4 regions of the Paenibacillus cisolokensis genome follow, and region 1 is predicted to be linked to each of the others. Evidence: riboswitches for the same ligand, from Rfam matches in the RefSeq annotation. Region 1 holds a riboswitch; each other region holds the start of a gene.
What was found. Region 1 has a riboswitch for cyclic di-AMP ahead of ABEV74_RS17565 (TrkH family potassium uptake protein). Riboswitches for the same ligand answer to the same signal wherever they lie in the genome.
Positions count from the first base shown of each region.

Region 2: linked by a shared signal. The riboswitch ahead of ABEV74_RS13280 (Na-translocating system protein MpsC family protein) and the one ahead of ABEV74_RS17565 (TrkH family potassium uptake protein) in region 1 are both predicted to bind cyclic di-AMP.
Region 3: linked by a shared signal. The riboswitch ahead of ABEV74_RS21855 (C40 family peptidase) and the one ahead of ABEV74_RS17565 (TrkH family potassium uptake protein) in region 1 are both predicted to bind cyclic di-AMP.
Region 4: linked by a shared signal. The riboswitch ahead of ABEV74_RS04515 (KamA family radical SAM protein) and the one ahead of ABEV74_RS17565 (TrkH family potassium uptake protein) in region 1 are both predicted to bind cyclic di-AMP.

Region 1 is NZ_JBCNFP010000105.1:31,827-35,107, reverse strand. Features, by position in the region: gene ABEV74_RS17570 (potassium channel family protein) at 1-190, opposite strand, end outside; gene ABEV74_RS17565 (TrkH family potassium uptake protein) at 207-1,550, opposite strand; cyclic di-AMP (ydaO/yuaA leader) riboswitch at 1,636-1,830, opposite strand; gene ABEV74_RS17560 (CPBP family intramembrane glutamic endopeptidase) at 2,096-3,281, shown strand, end outside.
Region 2 is NZ_JBCNFP010000075.1:59,882-63,162, forward strand. Features, by position in the region: gene ABEV74_RS13265 (DMT family transporter) at 1-228, shown strand, start outside; gene ABEV74_RS13270 (putative signal transducing protein) at 333-602, opposite strand; partial or broken gene ABEV74_RS13275 (glyoxalase superfamily protein) at 764-868, shown strand; cyclic di-AMP (ydaO/yuaA leader) riboswitch at 995-1,163, shown strand; gene ABEV74_RS13280 (Na-translocating system protein MpsC family protein) at 1,303-1,659, shown strand; gene ABEV74_RS13285 (YitT family protein) at 1,675-2,541, opposite strand; gene ABEV74_RS13290 (MarR family winged helix-turn-helix transcriptional regulator) at 2,634-3,089, opposite strand; gene ABEV74_RS13295 (DUF72 domain-containing protein) at 3,233-3,281, shown strand, end outside.
Region 3 is NZ_JBCNFP010000159.1:6,056-9,336, forward strand. Features, by position in the region: gene ABEV74_RS21850 (bifunctional 3-deoxy-7-phosphoheptulonate synthase/chorismate mutase) at 96-1,205, shown strand; gene ABEV74_RS21855 (C40 family peptidase) at 1,295-1,771, opposite strand; cyclic di-AMP (ydaO/yuaA leader) riboswitch at 1,775-2,002, opposite strand; gene ABEV74_RS21860 (hypothetical protein) at 2,006-2,185, opposite strand; gene ABEV74_RS21865 (Gfo/Idh/MocA family protein) at 2,284-3,281, opposite strand, start outside.
Region 4 is NZ_JBCNFP010000023.1:52,844-56,124, forward strand. Features, by position in the region: gene ABEV74_RS04510 (GntR family transcriptional regulator) at 1-27, opposite strand, end outside; gene ABEV74_RS04515 (KamA family radical SAM protein) at 285-1,487, opposite strand; cyclic di-AMP (ydaO/yuaA leader) riboswitch at 1,605-1,751, opposite strand; gene ABEV74_RS04520 (J domain-containing protein) at 1,949-2,926, shown strand.

The DNA.
Region 1 (3,281 bases):
CGAGCGAGCGGAGCACATCTTCATCCGTGGAATCGGCGACAACGGCATGGGTCAGCACGTCGCTCATCTCCTCGACCGCCTCTTCATCCTTGTCGATGCCGAGCACCTCGTATCCCAGCTCCACGAGCTCCCGCCCGAGGCTGGAGCCGAAGCGCCCCAGTCCGATAATGACGAATTGATTCATTTTCATCGTAACGTCCATTCTCCTATCCGATCGTAATTTTCCCTTCCGGATGCCGGAACGGTTCCTTGTCGGTGCGCGTTCCGAGCGCGTAAGCGAGCGTCAGCGGCCCGAGACGTCCGGCGAACATCGTAAGCGAGATGATCGCTTTCCCGATGTCGGTCAGCTCGGGCGTCAGCCCGACGGACAATCCGACCGTTCCGAACGCCGACGTCGCTTCGAATAAAATGGCGAGAAACGGCTGGTCTTCCGTTGCCGTCAAAATCATCGTGACGCCGATGACGAGCGCGAGCGACAGCATCGTAATGGCAAGCGCCTTAAAGACCCGTTCCTGGCCCAGCCGATAACGAAAGATAACGATGTCTTCGCGTCCGCGAATCATGGCGATAACGGCATACACCAGCGTCGCGAACGTCGTCGTCTTGATGCCGCCCCCGGTCGATCCGGGCGATGCGCCGATAAACATCAGAATAATGATAAAAAATAGCGTCGCCTGTCTCAGTTCTCCGATCGGCAGCGTGTTGGCTCCGGCCGTCCGGGGGGTGACCGACTGGAAGAACGAAGCCAGCGCTTTGCCGCCCCAGCCAAGCTGCCCGAGCGTATTCGGATTCGTAAACTCGAACAGGAAAATGACCGCGGCGCCGACCGCGATAAGCAATCCCGTCGTCGTCAGCACAACTTTGGAATGCAGCGACAACCGCTTGCTCCGGCGGTATTCCATCACATCCGCCAGAACGGCAAAGCCCGCCCCGCCAAGGATAATGAGCAGCATCGAAACGATATTGACCGCCGGGTCCGCCGCGTAGGACGTCAGGCTGTTGAATCCGCCCATCAGGTCGAAGCCGGCATTGTTGAACAGCGACACAGCGTGGAAAACGCCGTAATATGCGGCTTGGCCGGGCGGCATCTCGAACAGAAAACGGATCGTGAACAAGACCGCCCCCGCCAGTTCGATCGTAACCGTATAAAGCACGACTTTCCGGATAAGCCGCACGATGCCTTCCGTCGTCGCCTGGTTCATCGCTTCCTGCAAGATGAGCCGTTCGCGGAACGATATCCGCTTGCGCAGAATGAGCGCGAAAAGCGTTGCCATCGTCATGAAACCGAGTCCGCCGATTTGAATCAAACCCAATATGACGATCTGCCCGAATGGCGTAAAGAACGTGCCGGTATCGACGACGACGAGCCCGGTTACGCATGTTGCGGAAGTGGCCGTAAAAAACGCGTCGATCAGACGCAGCCGCTGCTCCCCCTCGACAGCGATCGGCAGCGACAGCAGAACGGTCCCGAGCAGAATGATCAGCGCAAAGCCGCATACGAGGACGCGGGGAGGCGACCCGTTCCACAAGCTCATTCGTTGTTTGCCCATATAAACGCTCCTTTCCACCGCTGCAGCCCGTTCCGGCTTTTTTGTGCAACAAAAAAAGCACTGGAAACCCAATGCTGTCAGCGATGAGTCCTAGTCCGTCAGCCTGCGAGGTTAGCTGTCGGGTTCGGGCCGGACAGGCGGCCCTATTCGAATGACGGCAAACGTCTCGAAATTCACCCCAAGTTGCGGCTGAGCCGGCGCCCGGATACGAGCGGCGCGTCAGCGGCAACAATACGTATGGTTCCCCCGTTTTCACTTGGAAATTCGGCTGTTCTATTCGGTTTATCGCTCCGCGGCAGGAGCTCGAATCCGATTATAATCGCTTTCCCGTTACCGTTACAAATCGCTCCATTCCGAAATTGCAGCCGTTTTTGATACAAAAACCGAAATGGCGCCGGCATAATGGGCTGTTTCGGCATAGATTTGAAACAAAAGCTCGTCAACGCGGCGACTGTCTGCGGATTGCGTTGGTACAATTAGGGAAGCTTATGATAAAGTACTTGTATGCGGTTTATTTCGGAAAAAACGCGACAGGAGGCGGACATATGAACGAAATTCGGCATCAGGCGGAATGGAGGCGCTGGGCCTGGCTGGGGGCGGCGGGCGCGCTGCTGTTTGTCCTGTTTCAGGTGCTGCCCGCCACATCGGATTCCTCCTTCCGCGATCAGACGGAACCGGTCATCGCGAAGCGCGAGGCCGAACGGCAAGCCTCCGATTTTGCTTCCCGGCATTTCGGCACAGCTCCCCTTTCGGCCCACGCCGTGCACCAGTCCGACCGGCTCATGTACGGATACTTGATGAAAGAAAAGCTGTACGAACCTTTCAGGCACGATTACGAAGCCCGTTTTCCGACCGACACTTATCAGGCGACGCTGCGCCTGCCGGACAAGAAAACGCTGTTCGTCCACGTACATATGACATCCGGCGAAATCGTCGGCTGGCGGCTGTTCAACGATTCGCTGGCAGAGGAAACGGCAGCACTCGAGGAATCGAAGACATTGGACATGGCGAGAGCTTTCGCCGAAACGCGGGGCTTCCGGGCCGAAGAACTGCGGGAGGGGTACGTCAACCGGGCGGGAGAAGCGGTATTGGAGCCCCAAGGCTACCGGATCGGCGAGGCGCGGCTGCGTCTTGTGATCGGAATCGGAACGTCGGACGAAGGCCAGCCGGTCGTCACGAAATATAAAGCGGTGTTCGAGGTTCCCGAACGTTACCAGGCGTACGTCGCCGGGCAGGATCGGCTGGCCTCCCGGTTGACGCTGTTCGGCAACCTGCTAATCAGCGGGGTCATGGCGATTGTGGCTGCCGTCATCGCCGTCCTGTACCGGAAGCGCATCTCGTTTGGAAGGGGTGTCGTGCTGACACTGCTGTTTCTGGCATGTTATCTTGTCAACCAGTTCAATATGGCGGACGGCATGCGCGCCAGCTTCGGCGAGGACCCGCGGGCAGAGCTTCTCTATACGGGGGGGATGGCGCTGACCGTCGTGCTGACTGTGCTGCTCGGCTTCGCCGTCTACTTCTCGCTCGTTGCCGGCGACGGCTTGTGGCGGGCGCAAGGCTGCGGCCTGTGGCCGAAATTCGGCGAAGCCGGCTTCGGCGCCCATGTGTGGCAGAGCATGAAGATGTCCTATCTGTTCGCCCTGATCCTGCTCGGCGCGCAGACGGTCATTCTGTTCGCGCTGGAACGTTCGACCGGCGCATGGTCGACGAGCGACCCTGCGCAATCGCCCT
Region 2 (3,281 bases), on a different contig from region 1:
ACGGTCGGCACGATCATTTTCGGCGGGCTCAGCTTCTCTCTGCTGTCCAAGGCGATGGTCGACATTCCGATCAGTACGGCATATGGCGTATGGACCGGCATTGGCGCCGCCGGCAGCGTGCTGCTCGGTATGGTGCTGTTCAAGGAGTCGAAGGATTGGCGCAAGGTGCTGTTTATCGCCATGATTATAGGAGGCGTCATCGGGCTCAGGATGGTAGGAGCCGATTAAGCTGATCGACGAGAAGGGGCGACTTTGCCCGCATTGCATAAAGAGAGCAGCGTCCCGCCGGCATCCGGCGGGACGCTTGAATGAGGCGATGGCGGAGGCGTACATTATTTCAACTGCGCTTCGAACTCTTCAATCAGCGATTTGGCCTGTTCCGCCGATTTCTTCGGAACATGGAGCTGCATCAGTTGCTGCCCTTCGCCGGAAATCCGGGTTTTGATGCCGCTTTCTTTCAGGTGAGCCTGCAGGCTGTACAGCTTCTCGGTCCTTGCGCCTGTCTCGGTGCGAATGGATACCCAACCTCCGCTTGTTCTGGCGATAAGCCAGACGATCAGGCCGATGACGACAACGGCTACAATAATCCACAATACGAGCATGCGAACCCTACACCACCTTGAACAGAATGGATAACGGACTGTTTTTGCTCTCGCCACATTCTATTCGGCTTGCCCCGGAAAACATGACAGGAAAGTTACCGGTCAGCTCGTTCGACTCTCCTAAAGCATCGTGAAAATAAAGAACGTTTTGGCGCTATGCGCGTCCCGGGATCGAAACTGCGCCCTGGCATTCGCGGGAAGTGACGGTTATCGATCCTTCCGGCAACCGGATTATATTTTACGAGCGGTTGGAAAAGGCAGGTTAATGCTTGTTTGTCACGTTTGCTGTCGTTTCGGCATATAATGGATTATGCGGTTGGTGTCCGCCGATTTGATATTTTCGATGAAATCGGTTATAATCAGGGGCACCCTTACTTTTCTGAATTTTCATACAACTGCATATGCTGAATTCCCTGAACAGGGAAACGGGGGAACCATCGAATCCGTCCGCGTCGCCGCGGCGGTTTCCCGGGGTGAATCCTTCCTGCGCGCAGCGCGGAAGGTAGGGCACTCTCAAGCCCGAATCCGACAGCTAACCTCGTAAGCCGATTGAGAGAACCGCGATCGCGCTTAGTAGCGACCGGCTCATTTGCCGATTGACGATAAGCCCGTGCGCAGAGTTTCTCTGCCTCGGGTTTTTTGTCGTCGTACGGACAAGGGGGATATCGTGCCGAATGCCGAACAGAAGGAGGAGTTGAAGATGCTGGACAGACTGAGCGCCAGAATCGAAGAGTTGTACCGTCGCTGCATACGGGAACGGTCGGGCTTTGTGCCGGAAGGCGTCGACGCCCGTATTATCCGCAATCATCTAGTCATCATTGCCGATCACAGACCTGCCGCGAGCAGGGCGCTGGCCGTCGGCGAGACGGCAACTTCATGCTCGCGGCGGGACGGGACGGTGCGCTATCCGTTCCAGCTCCGGCTGAAAGAGCAGCTTGAGGAACTGACCGGATGCACCGTAACATCCATCCAATCGGATATCGCCATCGATACGGGCGGCATGATGGAGCTGGTGCATTTTGACCGCGATCTGGAAAGCGCGCTGATCAGCGATTGAGAACCGGCGGCTGCCTCAGTGGATCGCGCTTTTCTGGAAGTTGCCGCCCATAACGTCGGCGACATGCTCGATAGCGATGAAGGCCTTGCTGTCGATATCCTGCACGATCGCTTTCAGCTTGGCCACTTCGAGGCGGGTAACGACGCAATAGATCATTTGCGTATCTTCTTTGCTGTATCCCCCTCTTGCTTGTATGAATGTGGTGCTGCGGCCGAGGCGGTCGATGATCGCCTGAGAAATTTCCTCGTATTCGCTTGAAATTATGGTAACCGACTTGGACTCGTTCAATCCTTCGACGACGATATCGATCAATTTGAACGCGATATAGTAAGTAAAGATCGAATACATCGCCGAATCCCATCCGAACACGAACCCGGCAATAATGAAAATAACGACGTTAATGATCATGATCAGCTGACCGACCGGCATCCGGGTTTTCTTGGCCATCAGAATCGCCACGATTTCGGCTCCGTCGAGCGAACCGCCGAACCGGATCGTCAATCCGACGCCGACGCCGAGAATGACCCCGCCGAACAAGACGGCCAGCAGATGATCCTCGGTGAACGGCTCCGTATGGTGAAGCAGCACGGTCGTCAGCGACATGATGCCGATGCCGTACAACGTGGAGAATGCGAACGTCCGCCCGATTTGCTTGAAACCGAGGAGCAAAAACGGCAGGTTGATAAAGAACAAATATACGCCCAGCGGCAGGTCCGTCAGCTTGGACAAGATGATCGATACCCCGGCGATGCCCCCGTCAATAATATGATTCGGAACGAGGAACAACTCCAGCGCTACCGCCATCAAGACTGCGCCGAGCGTTATGAACACGAATTTTAAAACATAATCGGTAAAGGTTAATTTCTTGTGCGTTCTGGCCATCCGATTTCCTCCTTCTTTCTTGATTTCCGGTCATGCGACCCCGTTACATACAATCGTGCAGGTTCGCTTTGCTTCTTTGCCGACTATCTGGCTTACTGATCCTGTCCTTTGTCAAAATAGAGAAACGCTTTGTCAAGAAGCTGCGCCAACCGTCTGCTATCCTCCTCTCCTAAAAATTCGACAAGCCCTTCGAGCGAATGGAGAAGCTTGCGTTTCGCTTTATTCGCAATCTGCATGCCTTCCTTCGTCAACCGAATGCGGACAACCCTTCTGTCGGCCGGGTCGGATGAGCGTTCGATGAGACGCTTGCTTTCGAGCTCCTTCAGCAGCTGGGTAACGGTCGGCGAAGTGACCCGCAGCATATGGCTGATCTCGGATACTTTCAACCCGGGTCCTCCATGCTCTGCCCCTTCGCCGATCGCCAGAATCAGCATAATTTCGCTGGGCTTGAAGCCGGGGAGCGAACGGTGCCACTGCGTGCGGTTAAATTGCGTCAACGACTGCAGCAGCTGCTTCACGATTTTGTTGCCGATTTTGCTGTCGCTCATATGTACCCCCCCTTTATTTCGGTGCTAAAACATTTCCGAACCAATTTATTAGGCAACCTAATTATAAAAAGGAGAGACAGCGCTTGTCAAGGAAGGGATCCGATCGATACAATGGATAGAAAATGGCATGCGGAGGATTTGACGTGATTTTAATCGGCTTGACAGGATGGGGGGATCATCCGACGCTGTACC
Region 3 (3,281 bases), on a different contig from region 1:
CCTTTCGTCCCTGCCGGACGGAAGGCCTTTTTGTCGTGCTCGCGGTGCGGCGGGAAAGACGAAGCCCGATACGAATCGGAAGGGAGAGGAAAACGATGAGAAATTCGGAATTATCATCGCTATATCAAGAACTGGACGCTATCGATGAGGAATTGCTCGCACTGTTGTCGAGGCGGGCAAGCGTCGCGGTGAAGCTGGGAGAACTCCGGCAGGAGCGGGGCTTGCCGAAGTTCGATCCCGCCATGGAACAGGAGACGCTCGAGAAGCTGATTCCGCGCAATCCGGGCCCACTTGGACAGGCGGCGGTCCGCCGTCTGTTCCATCACATTTTCACGGCCAGCTTCGACCCGCAAGCTGCGGATAACCGGAAACGATTGCTCGTCAGCCGCCAGACGCAAGAAGCGGATACAATCATCCGCGTGCGCGGCGCCGCGATCGGCGGGGGAACATCCACGCTCGTTGCCGGGCCGTGCGCGGTAGAAAGTTACGAGCAGCTAAGAGAAACAGCCGCCGCCCTGAAGGAAGCGGGCGTCCGTATTATGCGGGGCGGCGCCTTCAAGCCGCGGACGTCGCCTTACGACTTTCAGGGGCTCGGCCTCGAAGGGCTAAAGCTGCTTCGCGAAGTCGCCGATGAATTCGGACTGGCCGCCATTAGCGAAATCGTCACGCCCCATGATATCGAAACGGCCGCCCGCTATGTCGATATCATCCAGATCGGAGCCCGCAACATGCAAAACTTCGAGCTGCTCAAGGCGGCCGGCGACGTCCGCACGCCTGTACTGCTGAAGCGGGGGCTGGCGGCGACGCTGGAGGAATTTTTGCTGGCGGCCGAATATATCGTCTCGCGGGGCAATACGCAGGTTATGCTGATCGAACGGGGCATTCGCACATACGAGAAATGGACGCGCAATACGCTCGATATTTCGGCGGTCCCGATTTTGAAGCAGGAAAGCCATCTGCCTGTGCTCGTCGACGTCACGCATTCGACCGGCCGCAAAGACATTATGCTGCCTTGCGCCAAGGCGGCGCTGGCGGCGGGGGCGGACGGCATTATGGTGGAGGTTCATCCGAATCCGCAGGCGGCGCTTTCCGACGCCGGCCAGCAATTCGATATTCCCGAATTTCGCCGTTTCCATGAACGGCTGCTTGCGTCCGGGCTATTCCGGGTTCCCCGTAACGGCATCGGTACGTTAAATCCGGCTTAAACAGATGAATACAACAAACAAGCGGCCCCCGGGCATACGCACCCGCGGACCGCTTGTACCGCATTTATCGTCTTGTACCGCATTTATCGTTACGAGAGCTTGACTCCGATCATTTTCGAATATTGCGCTTTCGTCGTTACCCGGCGCGCGGTAACATAGCGCTTGGCATAGTAGGAGCTGGACAACTTGGTAATCGTGACGCCCTTGCTGCTTGAAGAATGCGCGAATTTGCCGTTGCCCACGTAAACGCCGGCATGGGAAACGCCTTTGCCGCTTGTGTTGAAGAACACGAGATCTCCCACCCGGAGATCGCTCTTGTCTACTTTCGTGCCTACTTTCGCCTGCTCTCTGGACGTTCGGGGCAGCTTGATGTCGTACTGCTTGAAAATGTGCAAAATAAATCCCGAACAATCGAAGCCTTTCGTGGTCGTGCCGCCGTACAGATAAGGAGTGCCCACGACTTCATCGACGGCGCTCAGCAGTTTGGGCGCGCCGGCAGAAGCTGCGCCTGCACTGGAAGCAAACAAAATCACCGCACCTACAATCGACAATAAAACCTTTTTCAAAAACGAGTCTCCCTTCAATTGCCTACGAGGTTAGCTGTGGGTTCGGTTGAAGGTTCCCTGGAATCCGCAGCTGACTGTCAGCCGGATTCGTTCACCCCAAGCGGAAACGGCTCGCCCGGCATTGCCGGCGCCGCACCGTTTTCGCTTCATCATATCAACGCGGTAAACTATGCTTGTATGACGAAATGGGTCCCCCGTTTTTCGCTCGCGAAAATTCGGCATGCTGTTATATGTTTATAGATAAGCTATGTTACAAATTCGATTCGATTCGCCAAAAACCTCCTCTTGCAACATTAGAATCCTTTCATCTTTTCCTTTCAATCCTTCATCTTTCTCATCTAATCCTCCATATTTCTCATCTAATCCTCCATATTTCTCTTCCAATCCTTCAACTTTCTCTTCCTGCCCTTTCATCTTCCTTTCCAACCCGGATGCAAAAAAAGAAGACGCGCTTGACGGAATTAAATCCGTACCGCGCGCCTTCTTCCCGACGATCGGGATCTTCCCGCCGCTTATTCTTCGTTAAAGTAGACCGTTTTGCCGGTGCGGGCCGATTCGTAAATCGCCTCCAAAATTTCCGTTACGACAAGTGCCTGCTCGGGCTTCACAACCGGCTCCTTGTCGTTCAAAATCGCGTCAATCCACGTCGCGCATTCCAGATCGATGTCGCGTTGCGGGCCGCTTCCCTCATAGAATGCGACGCCGCCCGCCTTTAGGTCGATTTCTTTGACGAACAGCCGGCTGTTCTGCTCGCCGTTGATGCGCAGGCCGCCTTTCATGTCGGCTCCGCCTTCGGTACCGCACAGCGTACATTTCGCCTCGTCGACGTCCAGCGTATTGAGCGCCCAGCTCGATTCCAGCACGATCGTCGCGCCATTCGCCATTTTGATGAAGCCCATGGCCGAATCTTCGACGGTAAACTTGTCCGGATCCCAAGGCCCCCAGGCGTTGGCGGCGTTTTTCTTGCTGCCGAGCTTGTGGAAGACGGAGCCTGTCACCGACACCGGCTTGTAATTGTCCATCATCCACAGCGTCAAATCGAGCGCGTGCGTGCCGATATCGATAAGCGGACCGCCGCCCTGCTTCTCTTCATCGAGAAAAACGCCCCAGGTCGGGACGGCGCGGCGCCGGATCGCATGAGCGCGGGCGTAATAAATTTCGCCGAGCTCGCCCGAATCGCATACGCTCTTCAAATACTGGCTGTCGGAGCGGAACCGGTTGTTGTAGCCGATCGTCAGCTTCTTGCCGGTGCGGCGCGCCGCCTCGACCATCGCGCGGCCTTCCGCAGCCGTCTTGGCCATCGGCTTCTCGCACATGACATGCTTGCCCGACTCCAGGGCGTCGATCGTAATATAGGAGTGCGAGTCGTTGGGCGTGCATACGTGGACGACATCGATGCTTTCGTCCTTCAGAAGCTCCTTGTAGTCCGTATACGTTTTGGCGCCCTCGGCGCCGTATTTGGCCGCCGCCTCCAGCGCGCGCTCCTCGACGATATCACAAAACGCGACCA
Region 4 (3,281 bases), on a different contig from region 1:
CTGCGGCAGCGGCGTAAGCTTCAGCACGAATCTGTCACCTCCTGCGCGATGTATTTTGCCAGCCAGCCTCTTCTTTTTAAGCGCTTCAAGCACTTGCATTCTTGTATACAAGAATATCATACCGCAAAAACGAACGTCGCTCAAGAATTGGCTGCCTTTCGGTTTCGAAAACGTTTGGCATTCCGGCCGCCCGTTATATGACCGAAAAATAAAAACTCCCCCGGATTTCCGATCCGAAGGAGCCTCTCATCGATTATAAGCAAAGCATTATGGCGGCGATAAATTTATCGGCGTGCATACCATTGACGCGATGCGGAACCTCTTTTGAACGTTTTGAGCGGCATATCGGGCAATTCGTTCACGGAGACGACACGATCCGTTTTTTTAATCGGTTTGCGCCAATACTTTTCGTTGCCGGGCAAATCGTCGAACCATGCCGCGTCATCGGGACAGTCCAAAACCATGAAACGGCCGTAACGGTTATCCCGCGATTGATGATACTTCAAATAAGCCTTTCCTCCTTCGATAGCCAATATTTCGATTTTCCCCGATGTATGACTCATCGACAGACGCACCCGTTTGCCGAGTCCGGAGGTTCTCGCTTTCGCCTTCTCTACGATGCTGTATACCTCGGCCAGAGGGAGAACAAAATCGCGGTTTCCGGCAACAGGCCGGTTCACGAAAAAGTAATAGGGCGTTACGCCGGCCCAGGACAATCGATCCAGCAGCTCTCCCAGCACCTCGGGATCGTCGTTGATCCCTTTCAGGATCGGCGTCTGATTGACGACGACTGCGCCTGCGTCGTGCAAGGCGGCAAAAGCCCGGACCGCTTCCTCGGTTATTTCGCGCGGATGGTTGACATGCGTCATGACATACACTCTTTTGTCCGAACTCGACACTTCCCGGATCGTCGCGAGCAGCGCTTCGTCCTCGTAGATCCGCATCGGATTGAACACGGGAATTTTGGAGCCGAGCCGTATGATTTTCACATGATCGATATCGCGCAGCCGCAACAATATCGACCGCAGCTTCGGCGTTCCCAGAATCAGGCTGTCTCCCCCGGTCAACAGGACATTGTTGATTTCCGGATGGGCGGAAATATAGGCGAGGCCCGGTTCGACGTCGGTGACGGCCTCCTTCACGTCGTTGCGGAACAGCCGTTTGCGGAAGCAGTACCGGCAGTAAGCGCCGCATACTTCGGATACGATGAGCAGCGCGGTCGTTTTGTACTTGTGCTGACACCCCGGGACGACATAGTTGGTGTCCTCGTCTGACGCATCCCAGCGGCCGTATTCCAGCAGTTCCCCTTCATTCGGAATGACAAGTTTGCGAATCGGATCGTGAGGATCGTTCCAGTCGATCAGACCCAGATAGTAATCGTTGACCCGAAAAACAAATTTGTCCGTAATGCGCTTCAGTTTCGCTCTTTCTTCCGCCGGGATGTTCGTCAATTTATCGATGTCGGTAATATACTTCGGTTGAGCCATCGTTCGTTCTCCCTCCTCTTGTTTCATTTGAATGAAAAAAGACCCTTACACAGCATGTGTGTACGGGTCTCCTCAAACAAAAAGACCCTGTAAAGGGTCAAATACGCACCAATACATTATTCGACCCATCCAAAGCTGACGAGGTTAGCTGACGGGCTCGGGATAGATGGTTCCCTACGGCCGCATGAAGCGGCACGATTCGCCCCGGAAGACTTGGTTCCCCCGCTTTCCGGTCCATAACCGGAAATTAAGCTTATTACTTATAATATTTGAATAATTCAGAATTGTCAAACTCAAATCAGTTGCGAATCCGTTCGCTTGTATCGCCGTAATAGAGAGTATAGAATGTTAGTAGTTAGATTTGCACCGCCGAATGACAGCCAAGAACACGCCCTGTTGCGGGGCGAAAACGGATTCATGGATACGTAGATCCGGACAGTTTTAACAAAGAGGTGACAGCATTGGAGGACCTGAAGCAAGCGTACGCTACTCTCGGCCTGCCTGAAAACGCGACCAAGGAAGAAGTGGAGAAACGCTACTACCTGCTCATGCGGCAGGCGCGCGCCCAAGGAGCCCGCCGCGACCATGAAGAGGCCGGCGGCAACGCCGTCGATTTCGAAGCAGTTAACCGGGCTTACAAGTTCATTATCGAATATGACGAACGGAAAGCGCAGGAGCAATTCAAACAATCTCAATATGGAAAATATAAAAAGATGGCCGGCACGGCGGAAAAATTGGACCATTTCTTCCATTACTACAAGTTCCACCTGCTCGGGGCTTTGGTCGCCGTCATTCTGATCGGATTTGCGGTCAACAGCTACCTGGAGCGGCAGGCGCAAAAAGCGGAAGAAGCGAAGAAGCCGCCGATCGACGTATCGGTCATGTTTCACGGGGATTTTTACTTGAACAATCAGAATCAGGATACGGAGGAACTGGAAGCGGCCCTGCTCTCCTTCTTTCCGGAATGGAAGCGGATCGGCGCGCAGATTACCTACGATCCGTCCGATCCGAAAAACGAGTTCGACATCGCCGCGACGCAGAAGGCGGTTGTCATGCTGATGACGGAAAAAAGCGACGTTTATATTCTCGACCGGAACAGTTTCACCAAGCTGGCGAGGCAGCAGCTGTTCCAGCCTTTGGACGAAGCCTACGAGCAAACGTTGAAACCGCTGCTCCCTTCGGAAGCGGCGGCGCTCAAAACGCGCTCCTCGGAAGACACCACCGATCATATTTACGGCATCGATATTAGCGGCAGTCCGCTCGTCAAAAGTATACCGGTCGTCTCCAAAGAGATGATAGCCGCCATTCGCGCCGACGCCAAGCATCCGGACAAGGCGCTGCTCTTTATTCAGCGCATGCTGGAAGGTGCGAAGCCGGAAGGTACGAAGCCAGAAGGTACGAAGCCAGAAGGTACGAAGCCAGAAGGTACGTCGTCATAATTGAATTTCCACAGGGGCTGTCTCAAAAGGTCTTGAATGACCTAGGGATCGCCCCTTCTTTTTTTGTCTTATAGCGGTCTGTCTTGTCCGCCACCGGACATTGAGGCGGAAGAGTGGCCGCCGCGACAATGTTGCTGTTGGGCCGCTCCAGCGGGCCGCGATGTCACCGGTGGTAGCCCAAGATGGCTATGCCAGCGGGCTGATGTTACCGGCGATAGCCAAGGATAGCTATGCCAGCGGGCCGCGATGTCACCGGTGGTAGCCTAAGATGGCTATGCCAGCAGACCGATGTCACTGGCGATAGCCGAGCGCCCCCATTCCGACGGGGCAGGGGCCGCCGGTAACAGCCGAAGAG